DNA from 3 places in the Paenibacillus sp. Y301 genome. Region 3 is predicted to be linked to each of the others. Evidence: riboswitches for the same ligand, from Rfam matches in the RefSeq annotation. Region 3 holds a riboswitch; each other region holds the start of a gene.

Region 1 (4,286 bases), on a different contig from region 3:
CATTCATATGAACGATTTACATGAGACACCCATGATTATTTTCTCAAGTGGGACATGGTATCGTAAATTAATGGACGACTTATTTGAGAATACGGGTATTATGCCTGATATTCGAATGGAGATCGACTCGTTTGAAGCGATTGTCCGCTTATTACCTACTTGTAAAGCTGTAACATTATTACCCAAATCTTATCTACATCAACAACTTATTGACGATAATGATCTCAAAGTTATTCATATCCCTGATCTCAAAGAAACACGACGAACGACATCCTTAATCTATGGTGAATATACCGAGTTAAGTAAGGCTGCACGGCAATGGATCGAAGAAACAGAATCCTTATTTAATCGCCTAGATTTATGATTTTTATGATTTCACCAAAAAAAGAAACACAGAGAAGGTCAAGGATAATCTCCTTGACCTTCTCTGTGTTTTACGTTCGCATTTTTTTGAGAAATTAGCTACCTCTACCGAAAGTGGTTCTATTCCTATTTAATTGTCATCCATGAGTTCATTCTCAAAATTTTCAATATTCTCGTTAGACCCGATAATGACCATAATATCGCCTGCTCGAACCTGATCCATTGCTGTAGGCGCCACAATAATGCCAGTTGATCTATGCAAAGCCACGATGCTACAGCCAAATCTAGTACGAATATTTATCTCTGTGAGTGTCTTACCATCAAGACATAACGGAGCGTTCATCTCTACAATGCTGTAATCTTTCGAAAGTTCAATATAATCCAGTAAGTTCGGAGTTACCAGTTGATGTGCAACCCGAATGCCCATATCTCGCTCAGGGTACACTACTCGATCTACTCCTAGTTTCTCCAATGCTCTTCCGTGAAGAACAGAGATCGCTTTAGCAACGACTGTCGTTACTCCTAAATCTTTGAGCAGTATGGTTGCAAGAATACTCGTCTGGATGTCTTCTCCGATAGCCACAATACCACAATCGAAATTACGAACACCTAACGATTTCAGCACTTCTTCATCTGAGGCATCTGCCACAACAGCATACGTCAGTAACTCACTCATATCACTTACAATCTCTTCATTTCGATCGATCCCTAGCACTTCATAATTCAGTGCCATAAGTTCTTGAGCAATAGAAGACCCGAACCGCCCCAATCCAATAACGACAAACTGCTGTTTCTTCATCTCTCTTTCAATACTCCTTTAATCATCTCAATTTCTCTTCTACCCTATAATAATTTTACCCTCTGGATGACGATATAACTCTTTGCCTTTCTTCGGACCCAGTGCATATGCCAGTGTAAGTGGTCCAAGGCGACCTGCAAACATCGTTAGACTTATCAGAATTTTACCCGCTAAGGTCAGATGTGTGGTTAATCCCATCGTTAACCCTACTGTACCAAATGCAGAAGTTGTCTCATACAATATCATTAGAAAACTACTGTCTTCTGTCGTAGAAAGTATCATCGCTACACTCATTACAAGCAAAAGTGCAACTAGTGTAATCGTGAGCGCTTTAAATATACGTTCTTGCGCAAACCGGTAGCGAAACAATACGATGTCATCTCGTCCACGTAACATGGAGATCACAGCACCAATAATAAGCGTAAACGTTGTTGTCTTGATCCCACCTCCAGTAGATCCTGGAGAAGCCCCAATGAACATAAGTATAATCATAAAGAATTGAGATGCCTGTCTCATATTACCCAGATCAAGCGTATTCGCACCTGCAGTTCTTGGTGTAACCGATTGGAAGAGGGAGCCAAGGATTTTGCCACCCCAATTTAACGACCCTAATGTTCTTGGATTAGAATACTCGAATACAAATATAACAATGGCTCCGAACACGATTAGAAAGGCTGTCATGGATAGTACTACTTTTGAATGTAAAGATATCCTACGCGTCTTTCGGAAATCGACCATGTCAGATAGAACAATGAATCCAATTCCTCCAGATACAATAAGGAACATCACCACAAAGTTGACGATTGGATCATATACATAACCTGTAAGGCTACGGAAGTCACCGAATAGATCAAATCCAGCATTGTTAAACATTGAAATGGCATGAAAAATACCAAAATATAAAGCTTTTCCAAAGGGCATATCTACTGCCCATCTTACAGTTAACAGAACAGCAGCTGATCCTTCGATAATAAGAGAAAAGAGTAATACTTTTCGAATCAGTCGTACTATTCCTTCCATTGAGCCCTGATTCATCGCTTCTTGAAGGAGCAAACGGTCACGTAGGGATATCTTCCGTTTCAACAGAAAGGCGAATAACGTAGCCATCGTCATAAATCCAAGTCCGCCCACCTGAATGAGCATAATAATGACCACTTGCCCAAATGTGCTGAAGAACGTCCCCGTGTCCTGCACGACTAAGCCCGTAACGCAAGTCGCTGATGTTGCTGTAAACAATGCATCAATGAAGGCGAGGGGTTTACCCGTCGTATTCGATATGGGTAAGGTTAACAATACCGTTCCCAGTAGTATAATGGTAGCGAAACCAATAACTAGAATTTGTGGAGGGGATAATCTGAACCAACTATACTTCCATTTCACACGCTTCACCCCTTTTTAAATCAACAAAAAAAGACACTGGAAATCCAATGCCTCTCGGTTGGTTCCTGCTTGCATATCGCCTACGAGGTTAGCTGACGGATTCGGGTATGCACAGCTTACCCTATTCGTTCATTCAACAACGAAATTCACCCCACAAGTAGATAGACTAAATCGTCTCTACAAGAAATGGTTCCCCCGTATTTCATATGAAAATTTGGCGCATTATTAAATTGCATTCCGATTATAATCTTTATCCAGTAACTGTACAAATTGATTTTCTGGACAAATGACTGGATATGGGTTAAATATAAGCGAAAGAACGTATCAGAACAGTGGTTCTCTCTCCATAAGTATGATTACCTTCTTATTCATCTGCTTTGCACCATTTCGAGTTACATTTGCTGGATTTACCGCTAGAAGCTATGCTATGTTATCGTTACTTATAAGAGCATCTAACGAAGTTTATGTTTTCGATGTAAGTTTTTACGAAGTATTACCAAGGAGTAGCGCTCAAAAACTTTAAGTTTATGCTTTCGATGTAAGTTTTTACGAAGTATTACCAAGGAGTAACGCTCAAAAACTTTAAGTTTATGCTTTCGATGTAAGTTTTTACGAAGTAATTCTAAGAAGTAGCGCTCAAAAACTTTTAGGAGGAAATTAAATGAATTCTACGGGACAACCTTTGAAACTTAATATCAACTATAAGGTTCTCGGTCTATGTGGGGTTATCGGTCTGATTCTGTTTATGATATTGCAAGTATTCCCCAGCACCGCATCCGATACACTGGAGCAACCAAGCAAAGAATTAATCACTAAGGATCAAGCAAGAATCGCGGCCACACAATATGCTGAGTCACAACTTCACATTCATGTATTGAGTCAACCCGATGATACTTTGGTCACCTATCAATCTGACTCAGATTTATATGGTTATTTATCTAAAGAGAAGTTAATGGAGAAATACAATACTACTTTCGATCATAAATATCCAACCGAAGTTTACCGCGTCCGTCTGAAAGAAGGTAATACCAATAACTACCTTAATATAGATGTACATATGAATACAGGAGATATCGTATCCTTTTCTCAGAAGAAGAACTCGCCCCTTATTGAACCTACAGAGGAATCGATCAGTACAACAAATAATGTAAGACTTGCAGAACAATGGCTAACCCAATTAGGATATGATTCAAAGACTCTCCAGATCACAGAAAATAAAAAATCGACCCTTACCTATTCGGACTTAAATACTACGATTGGCGAGGCCGTATTACAATTGAAGTTCACTTTCGGATCAGACAGGATCGTCTCCTTTGAACCTTCCTTTTCGATTCCGTCAGAACATACATCTTATGTAGAAAAAGAACACACCAAAGCCGTTTGGATGACCATGCTCGGATATGGACTCCTCACTTTAGCGCTTGGCATACTTGCTATTGTATATAGCGCAATAACGAGAAAGCATACCTCTTTTGTTCGAGGAATATTCCTGAGTTCATTCTATTTCATTGTCTCCATGCTAAGCACATTAAATATGTTGCCCGCCTTGGAAGCCGAGGGACTGACGGGATTAAGTCTAACGTTCGGGTTAATATTCCAGGGTCTCCTTACCTTAGTTATGGCTGCGTTATTGTACTTCTCACTTGTTGGTGGAGATGGCTTATGGCGGAAGGAAACAGGACTTAATCCTTGGCCACGTGCAAAAGAAGCCGGGTATGGTAAATTTGTTCTTCATAGTATGTAT
Region 2 (4,286 bases), on a different contig from region 3:
CTAAAAAGTTGGTTCTGGGCACAAGCGCTGAGTTTGCACCGTATGAATTCCACAAAACAATAGATGGGCAAGACCAAATTGTTGGTTTCGATATATCTATAGCTAAACGGATTGCAGAAGATATGGGAGCCGAGTTAGTTATTGAGGATATGGCATTTGATAGCCTACTATCTGCGCTACAGAGCGGTAGAGTAGACTTTGTTATCTCAGGAATGACACCAACAGAAGAACGTCGTAGAAGCATCGATTTCTCTGATAACTATTATAAAGCGCAACAGGTTATGATCGTTAGAGCAGAAGATAAAGATAAATATCCAACCATGAAGGATTTTGAGAACGAGAAAATTAGTGTCCAAAAGGGTTCCATTCAAGAAGGAATTGGCCAAAGCATTCCAGGTGCACAACTGACTTCTTTGGATAAAATCCCAGATATCATATTACAGCTTCAGACGAAACGTGTTAATGCTGTTATTGTAGAAGACACGGTAGCTCAAGGTTATCTTGACTCAGAGATGGTTCTATCCGAAGCTGTCCCAGATAATTCTGAGTCCCAAGCAGCCATTGGTATTAAGAAGGGGAATGTTGAGCTTCTGAATGCCGTTAATGAATCGCTTGCTCGCATGAAGAGTGAAGGTGCTATTGATGAAATGGTTAAAGAAGCAAGTCTATTAGCAGCAGGTAACGCGGATCTGAAAGAGGATTCAGGAAATATTTTTACTACGGCTTGGGAATATCGTAGCTACTATGCAAAAGGGATCGGATATACCCTCTTATTATCCGCACTAGGAGTATTATTTGGTTTCATTATTGGATTATTCATTTCTTTATTACGGATGACAAATATTCGAATTGTGAAGTGGTTAGGAACAGCATATGTAGAGATATTGCGTGGTACTCCTATGCTTGTGCAGCTCATGATCATCCATTACGGACTAGCTTTAACGTTAGGGATTAACTTTTCACCGCTACAGTCCGGTATTATCACATTATCCATCAATAGTTCTGCTTATCTAGCTGAGATATTTAGAGCAGGGATTCAAGGTGTGGATCGAGGACAGATGGAAGCTGCTCGGTCACTTGGAATGCGACGTGGAACGGCGATGCGTCATATTATTTTGCCTCAAGCATTTAAAGCTGTTCTTCCAGCGATCGGTAACGAATTCATTACCATTATTAAAGAATCATCGATCATCTCGGTTATTGGGATGGTAGATATTATGTACCAAGCAGGTGTAGTTAAGAACATAACGTATCAAGGTCTTAGCCCATTCATTATTGCTGCGGCCATTTATTTTGTACTGACATTTACTTTATCTAAGATTCTGAATCGCGTTGAAAGGAAGTTGAGTGCTAGTGATAACCGTTAAAGATCTTCATAAATCATATGGAAAAGTAGACATTCTCAAGGGGATCGATTTGTTCGTCAATAAAGGTGAAGTCGTCGTTGTCATTGGTCCTTCTGGTTCTGGTAAAAGTACCTTACTTCGTTGTCTAAATCTACTTGAGCAACCGACATCTGGTGAGATTCTGTTCGAAGGGGAGTCTATTACGGCTCCGAATCATGATATCAATGCAACGCGTGAAAAAATGGGAATGGTGTTCCAGAACTTTAACCTTTTTCCACATAAAACCGTGGGCCAAAATATTACGATAGCCCCACTTACGGTTAAAAAGCAGTCTGCAGCTGAAGCTGATCTCATTTCTGAGAACCTTTTGCAAACCGTCGGCTTGTCGGACAAAAAGGATGTATACCCTAATCAACTATCAGGTGGACAGAAACAGCGTATAGCGATTGCACGCGCACTGGCGATGCAACCTCACGTCATGTTGTTTGATGAGCCAACTTCGGCACTAGATCCTGAAATGGTAGGCGAGGTTCTCGAAGTTATGAAGAAACTTGCCTTCGAAGGCATGACGATGGTCATTGTGACCCATGAAATGGGATTCGCACGTGAAGTTGGGGATCGGATTCTATTCATAGACGAAGGTCGCATTTCGGAGCAGGGTTCACCTGAAGAGGTATTTGGTAATCCTAAGAACATACGTACCAAGGAATTTCTTAGTAAAGTATTGTAAAGTAGACTTGAACTAAACTCATGAATTAAAGTGTAATTAAGCAGGCGTAAAAGTGACATATTAGTCATTATTACGTCTGTTTTTTTGTGCGAAAAAGTCGCGATTCTCTGTTGTTAAAGTACTGTTGTCAATTATTACATATTTTCTGGTTACAAAATTGTGATATATTTGTTGAGCCAAAACTTTCAAAGAGAAAGTGTGGGGGATGTAATAGGCGTGTACAAGAACAACGGGTAACCGTTCTTCGCACCTTGGGGTGAATCGCACAAGTTCGTGTGCGTAGGGTTGACTCCCAATCCGAATCCGACAGCTAACTTCGCAGGCATTAAAAACAAGGAGGAACATAACACAATGAAATTCAGAAAAATGAAAATGATAGTAGCGGCGATGGGTGTCGCATTGGTCGTTCAAAATACACCGATTCATGCTGATGCTGTACATATCACCAAAGACGGAGATACGTTCTACAAACTATCTCAACAATATGGTGTAAATCTTGATAAGTTGATCAATGCCAATCCGAATGTGAAAGCAAACAATATCCATGTTGGAATGAAATTAAACATACCAACGGTGCAGAACACAGCATCCGCTGCTCCTGTGAAATCGGCAGATTCTAACCTAGTCGTATCTTCAGATCAGAAAGTAGTAGAAGCTTGGGGTAAAACCTTTAGCTATAGTAAAACAGTTCAGGTCAAAGCTACAGCATACTCAGCTGCTGCAAGTGAAAATGGGAAATGGGGAGCCGTTGATTATTTCGGAAATCCTCTTAAACTAGGTACGATTGCAGTAGATCCTAATGTTATTCCTATGGGAACGAAAGTATTAGTTACTGGACATAATCATAGTAATCTTCCTAACGATGCCTTTATTGCTACAGCAACCGACGCAGGTTCTGCTATCAAGGGTAATCGAATTGATATATTTATTCCTGGAAGCCAGAAAAGCGTAAGTTCATTCGGGTTTCAACAAATTAAATTGTATGTAATTAAATAGAATGTTTTAGAGATTAAGATAAGAAAGAGACCGAGAACCAGAAATATGGGTTCTCGGTCTTTTTTTTTATCTGGATTACTAACATGGTAAAAGGGAGATAGAGTTATCCTTTCACTAGTATAATCCGAAAAATTTAAATTTTTCATCATGCTTTGGACATATGTTGGGAGAAAGAGAATATGAATATACAATCATATTTTTATAGAGGATAGAAATACATTAACTAGTTAGGAGAAATAATCGATGGAGTTCGAACTAGGGAGCATTTTGAAACTAGTGAAACGTAGGTTGCTGTTTATCATTGTGTTGTGTATTACTGCGATGGGACTCGCCAGTTTCGTCAGCTATTATGTGTTGAAACCGAAATACGAGGCAACAGCGTCTATTCTTATTCAGGGGGACAGGCAAGAGAAAGCAATTAATGACATCATGGCAGGACAAAAGCTGGTAACAACTTACGGGGAGATCATCCGAAGCAGTAGGATAGCGGAAGAAGTCGTTAGAAGGCTCGAATTAAAGATGACACCGGAAAAACTGCTCGAACATGTCAAGACAAGAACCAATAGTGAGTCACTGTTAACAACCGTTATTGTGACGGACTCGAACGCACAACAGGCAACGGATATCGCGAATGGTTTCGGGGAGGCATTCAACGGGAATATACAATCCATTATGGGGGTAGAGAATGTTGTACTTCTCGACCGGGCGAAGGTTCCTACCGAGGCTATATCGCCTAAGCCACTATTCAATTTGGTGGTCGCATTTGGACTAGCGCTGATTGCCGGGATCGCCATTTCTATTTTAAAGGAATTGATGGATAAGACCGTGAACAGCGCCAAAGACATTCAGCTTGATCTGCAACTTCCTCTTCTAGGTACGGTGGGTAAATTGAAGTTACGTAAACGGCGGGTACGGACGAAAGCTAAATCAGTTGAAGGAGTTATTAGACATGAAGAAGAGAGTGCCAAAGCTATATTGCCTGGAACAACCGAAATCAGCTAATGCATCTATTTTTCGAACTATTCGATCCAATATTCGCTATACCCGAGTAGGTGGAGAAATTCGGTCGTTATTAGTCACAAGCTCTCTTCCAGAGGAAGGGAAGTCGACATTGGCCATGAACCTAGCTATATCGATGGCAGAGACCGGTAGGTCTGTGTTACTGATGGATGGGGACCTGCGTACGCCAACCGTACATAAGGCATTTGATCTTC
Region 3 (4,286 bases):
ACGCAAATCGTGGCAAACCTATTTCAATCAATATGTCTATGGCAAGCAAATGACAGACTTCGCCATAGATGACATCACCGTACAGAAAAAGGAGAGTAGTTCAGGAACCATATACGATTCAAATGTGACCGTTAGTCGACAAGATGGTAATTATCCTAATATCCCCATCCTTTTTACATTTGCAGATGGTCATACCCTCAAGAAAGTATGGAAGGGAAATGGAGATATCGCTCAATTTAAGCTCCAATACAAGTCGCCCCTATCCTGGGCCATGATTGATCCTCAATATACACTTGTGTTAGAGAACAAATATATCAACAACTATTTAAAGGCGGATCTCGACGTCAAGAAGGTATCCCGCTGGAATATTAGTGTCACCAAGTTAGTGGAAACACTGCTTGGAAGTCTATCCTGGTGAGGTGAGAGACGGTGAGGAGCAATATCGCCCATGGTTGGAAAGGTCTAAAAAATCAATTCTACGTCGTCATCATTCTATTTCTGTACCACTTGCTATTCGGATACTTTCTATACCGTTTGGTGAATTCGGCGGTAGTACCGCTACTTCAACGCTATCCTGATCCACCCCCCAATGAATTAAGTCAGATCTTATTCTATGTCGAAGGACAGATGGGCCTTGCCCATAGCCACACGGTTCATAACTATCTCTGGATTCTGTTAGGAATGCTACTATTACGAATGGTTCTTACTCCTTTTATTCATTCTGGTATATTTTACGGTCTCCACCAAGAACGTAAGGGAGAAATGGGTGCTTTCTTCTTTCAAGGCATGAAGCGTCATTGGAAACCTGTCATGTTATTCTATTGGATTGAAACAGTATTAGTTCTCATTCCTGCCTATTGGTTAGTACCGAAACTGTATTCCATGGCTATGACCGGACTTATGTCCCCTGGTATATTAACTGAAGCTATCCCCTGGTTAGTTGGGTGGTACATATACGGCTATATCATCCACCAGATTGTATTGTACATGCAATTTGGCTCAACTGGAGATGTCTCTATCTTCTCATCTATATGGATATGTTTACGACATGTCCTGGCCGTGATTGGAATCTCTCTTCTCCTGGGAGGACTAAATCTACTTCTCTTTTGCTTATTCACTGGCTTTTCTCTTTTTTGGACGGGAATACTCGCGCTCATTCTGCAACAAACATATCCAGTAATATCTTGTCTATTTAAAATGTGGAACATCACCTCACAGTATAATTTGTGGGCAACCAAGCTTATAAAAAAATAAATATATATTTGCATATTATATCTTTAGCCCCCTGATACAAGAAGAAACCCACCTTTTTTGGATGAAAAAGGTGGGTTTCTTCTTGTCCTATTGTGTGGTTTAGGTTTGCCAAAGTGTAAAACCTCTGTTAAACTCATTTAGTAACAACTTTGTAATCTTTATTACGACCTCTGAAATTTATCATCGTAGTTTGTCACTTTCAGGTGCACGAAACAGCCAAATTCCTAAGCACCAGGAAACGGGGGAACCATTTTATGGGTGAATTGATCTCGAAACAGAGGGATCATAGGAGACCTTCTACCGAACCCTTAAGCTAACCTCGTAGGCATTGGAAGGGGAACAATGATTTGAAGAAGAATGTAGTCGCTACAGCCTTGAGCGTGGCTCTTGCATTGACGATAGGAACGGGTAGCGTATTTGCCGATTCAAAGATGGACTCCGTGATTGACAATACGATTGGAGTTACATATAAAACGGGTGGAACAACCGCAAATGGATTTGATTGTTCTGGCTTTACTCGTTATGTATTCTTAAAATTAGGCGTGACTTTGCCACGTCAGTCTGTTTCTCAGTACCACACAGGTACCGCTGTATCGAAAAGCCAAATGAGACCTGGCGACCTGGTGTTCTTTAACACTTCAGGAAAAGGTGTATCTCACGTCGGGATATTTGTAGGTAGTGGAAAATTTGCACATGCCTCTTCTTCACATGGGGTAATTGTTAGTTCACTTTCAGAAAGCTACTATTCTAAACGTTATGTTGGCGCAAAAAGAGTAATGAGTACTTCTAAATATCAAGCTGCAGCTTATAACTAAATATAATGTGATAAATTATTAGGACCCTTAGATGAGCTGAAGTCTCTCTAAGGGTTTCTTATATACTAAGACGTACGAAGTCAGAAAAAGTTGACGATTAACCAAAATGTTTTTTTATAGTTAAGAGTCAGTTTAATTTCCAACACATAATCCCCGCCCACTAAATACCATAATTAAACAATTAAGGACACGTATTCTAGTAATCTACCTTTATTTTGTAAAATGTTAGATAAATTCCATCAAAGTTTACAGAAACAATTGCCAAACTCCCATTCCTTTGTTACAATAAATCCAGTAAGTTTTTAGTAACAACTTTGTAATAAGTTTTGTAATCATTTAATGTTAATTATATCTGCCGAATTCCCAATTATGGGAAGTGGGGGAACCAGTCTTGGGTGAATTGATCTTGCAGCAGAGGGATCATAGGGAACCTTCAACCGAATCCTTAAGCTAACCTCGCAGGCACCGGAAGGAGTTAACTTTTTTGAAGAAGAAATTAACAACTACAGTATTAGGATTAACATTATTATTTTCAATTGGAACTGGTAGCGCTTTCGCGGATTCTACACTAGATGAGGCTATCAAACCAACAATTGGTTCTGCATATAAGGGCGGCGGAGTTAACACTAATGGATTCGACTGTTCTGGATTCACATTGTACATATTCAATAAACTAGGTATTGATTTACCTCACCAATCCGGATCTCAATTCAGTATGGGAACTGCCGTTAGTCGTAGCGATTTAAGAGAAGGCGATTTAGTTTTCTTTAATACAAGTGGCAAAGGTGTTTCACACGTTGGAATCTATGTTGGTAATGGTAAGTTTGCACATGCCTCTTCATCCAATGGTGTTATCATTAACTCACTCAGTGAATCCTATTATGTCAACCGCTATGTTGGTGCCAAAAGAATTATGAGTAATACTACGTATGAGTCTGTTGCTACAGACAAATAGTTTTTCTACAACCCGACCTGTGGATGAGATCCTTAATCTCAACTACAGGTTTTTTTATTTGTCACATTTGTACCTAACTCTCAACTGACTAAACTACTAACATGTCATCATATATTTATTCATATACTTATGATAAGTTGCCCATACTCTTCATTAACCACCCTGCTGATAAGTAAACAGTTATTACGTACAGCATTGTACATATTTATTATGAACTCCTTCATTTCATTCAAAGAAAGGAACAATCAATATGACTAACTCACCATTTATCATAACTTCTATGACCACTGAACATGCTCGTGCTATATCTGAATGGGTTTACCCACCTCCCTACAGTATTTATGGATGGATGCCCTGGAATCAGATGGAGGAGCTTCATATTGAGTTTGGAGATCCAATGCTTCGGAAGGAGCAATATGCCTCTATCATCAACTTGAATGGAGAGTTATGTGGTTTCACTCAATTCTTCCCACTAGAAGGGGTGACAAGGCTTGGTATTGGCTTACATCCTAAATTATGTGGACAGGGAATGGGAAACTTGGTTGTTCAATCTATTGTGCATGAGGCGCAACGACGGAAACCTCAAGATGAAATTGACTTAGAAGTTTTAACTTGGAATATACGTGCTATTAAGGCATACCAAAAGGCAGGGTTTGAAATTACAGACACATATGAACGCATGACTCCAGATGGGAGCAAACCATTTTATTGCATGGTTTATAGTAATACCTGCGATAACCATGATAAATAGCACATATTCTACTGATTATCGCAACAAATATTGGAATTTAATTCTCTTTTTTGACACAAATGCTTCCAGTTCCGCTATAATATAATCATCAGCTTAATAGCTTACATAGAAAGGACGAAAAAGATGCAAAAGTATATCATGAGCGGTTTCTTTTTTACTGCCTGTGTTGTAGCCATTGTACTTATGTTTACACTTCCTGGTAAAGAGCAAGTAGCAGAGGAAGCGAAACCTAGCATGCCTGAAGTTGTATTAGATGCTACTGTAGCCGAGTCTACTATTAAAGCAAATTGCATAAGTTGCCACGGGGATCAACTGCAAGGTGGGGTAGGTCCAAACTTACAGAAGATTGGTAGCACCATGTCAGCTGAAGAGACATATGCTCTTGTAAGTAAAGGGAAAGGCATGATGCCTTCTTTTAAAGGAAAACTAGAAAATGAAGAAATCGCCAACGTGGCCCAGTTCTTAGCTCAAAAAAAATAACCATATCTAATAAAAACAGGTATCCACCTAT

The links. Region 3 has a riboswitch for cyclic di-AMP ahead of AC1D69_RS24050 (C40 family peptidase). Riboswitches for the same ligand answer to the same signal wherever they lie in the genome.
Region 1: another riboswitch for cyclic di-AMP. It lies ahead of AC1D69_RS05730 (TrkH family potassium uptake protein); the one in region 3 lies ahead of AC1D69_RS24050 (C40 family peptidase).
Region 2: another riboswitch for cyclic di-AMP. It lies ahead of AC1D69_RS16345 (3D domain-containing protein); the one in region 3 lies ahead of AC1D69_RS24050 (C40 family peptidase).

The regions. Positions count from the first base shown of each region.
Region 1 covers NZ_JCAIUL010000002.1:482,212-486,497, reverse strand. The annotation lists gene AC1D69_RS05740 (LysR family transcriptional regulator) at 1-364, shown strand, start outside; gene AC1D69_RS05735 (potassium channel family protein) at 494-1,162, opposite strand; gene AC1D69_RS05730 (TrkH family potassium uptake protein) at 1,202-2,542, opposite strand; cyclic di-AMP (ydaO/yuaA leader) riboswitch at 2,606-2,772, opposite strand; gene AC1D69_RS05725 (CPBP family intramembrane glutamic endopeptidase) at 3,204-4,286, shown strand, end outside.
Region 2 covers NZ_JCAIUL010000009.1:85,001-89,286, reverse strand. The annotation lists gene AC1D69_RS16355 (ABC transporter substrate-binding protein/permease) at 1-1,367, shown strand, start outside; gene AC1D69_RS16350 (amino acid ABC transporter ATP-binding protein) at 1,354-2,076, shown strand; cyclic di-AMP (ydaO/yuaA leader) riboswitch at 2,241-2,416, shown strand; gene AC1D69_RS16345 (3D domain-containing protein) at 2,428-3,072, shown strand; gene AC1D69_RS16340 (YveK family protein) at 3,316-4,074, shown strand; gene AC1D69_RS16335 (CpsD/CapB family tyrosine-protein kinase) at 4,022-4,286, shown strand, end outside.
Region 3 covers NZ_JCAIUL010000024.1:15,894-20,179, reverse strand. The annotation lists gene AC1D69_RS24060 (M1 family metallopeptidase) at 1-418, shown strand, start outside; gene AC1D69_RS24055 (hypothetical protein) at 430-1,254, shown strand; cyclic di-AMP (ydaO/yuaA leader) riboswitch at 1,459-1,597, shown strand; gene AC1D69_RS24050 (C40 family peptidase) at 1,602-2,069, shown strand; cyclic di-AMP (ydaO/yuaA leader) riboswitch at 2,413-2,549, shown strand; gene AC1D69_RS24045 (C40 family peptidase) at 2,554-3,024, shown strand; gene AC1D69_RS24040 (GNAT family N-acetyltransferase) at 3,275-3,775, shown strand; gene AC1D69_RS24035 (c-type cytochrome) at 3,899-4,255, shown strand.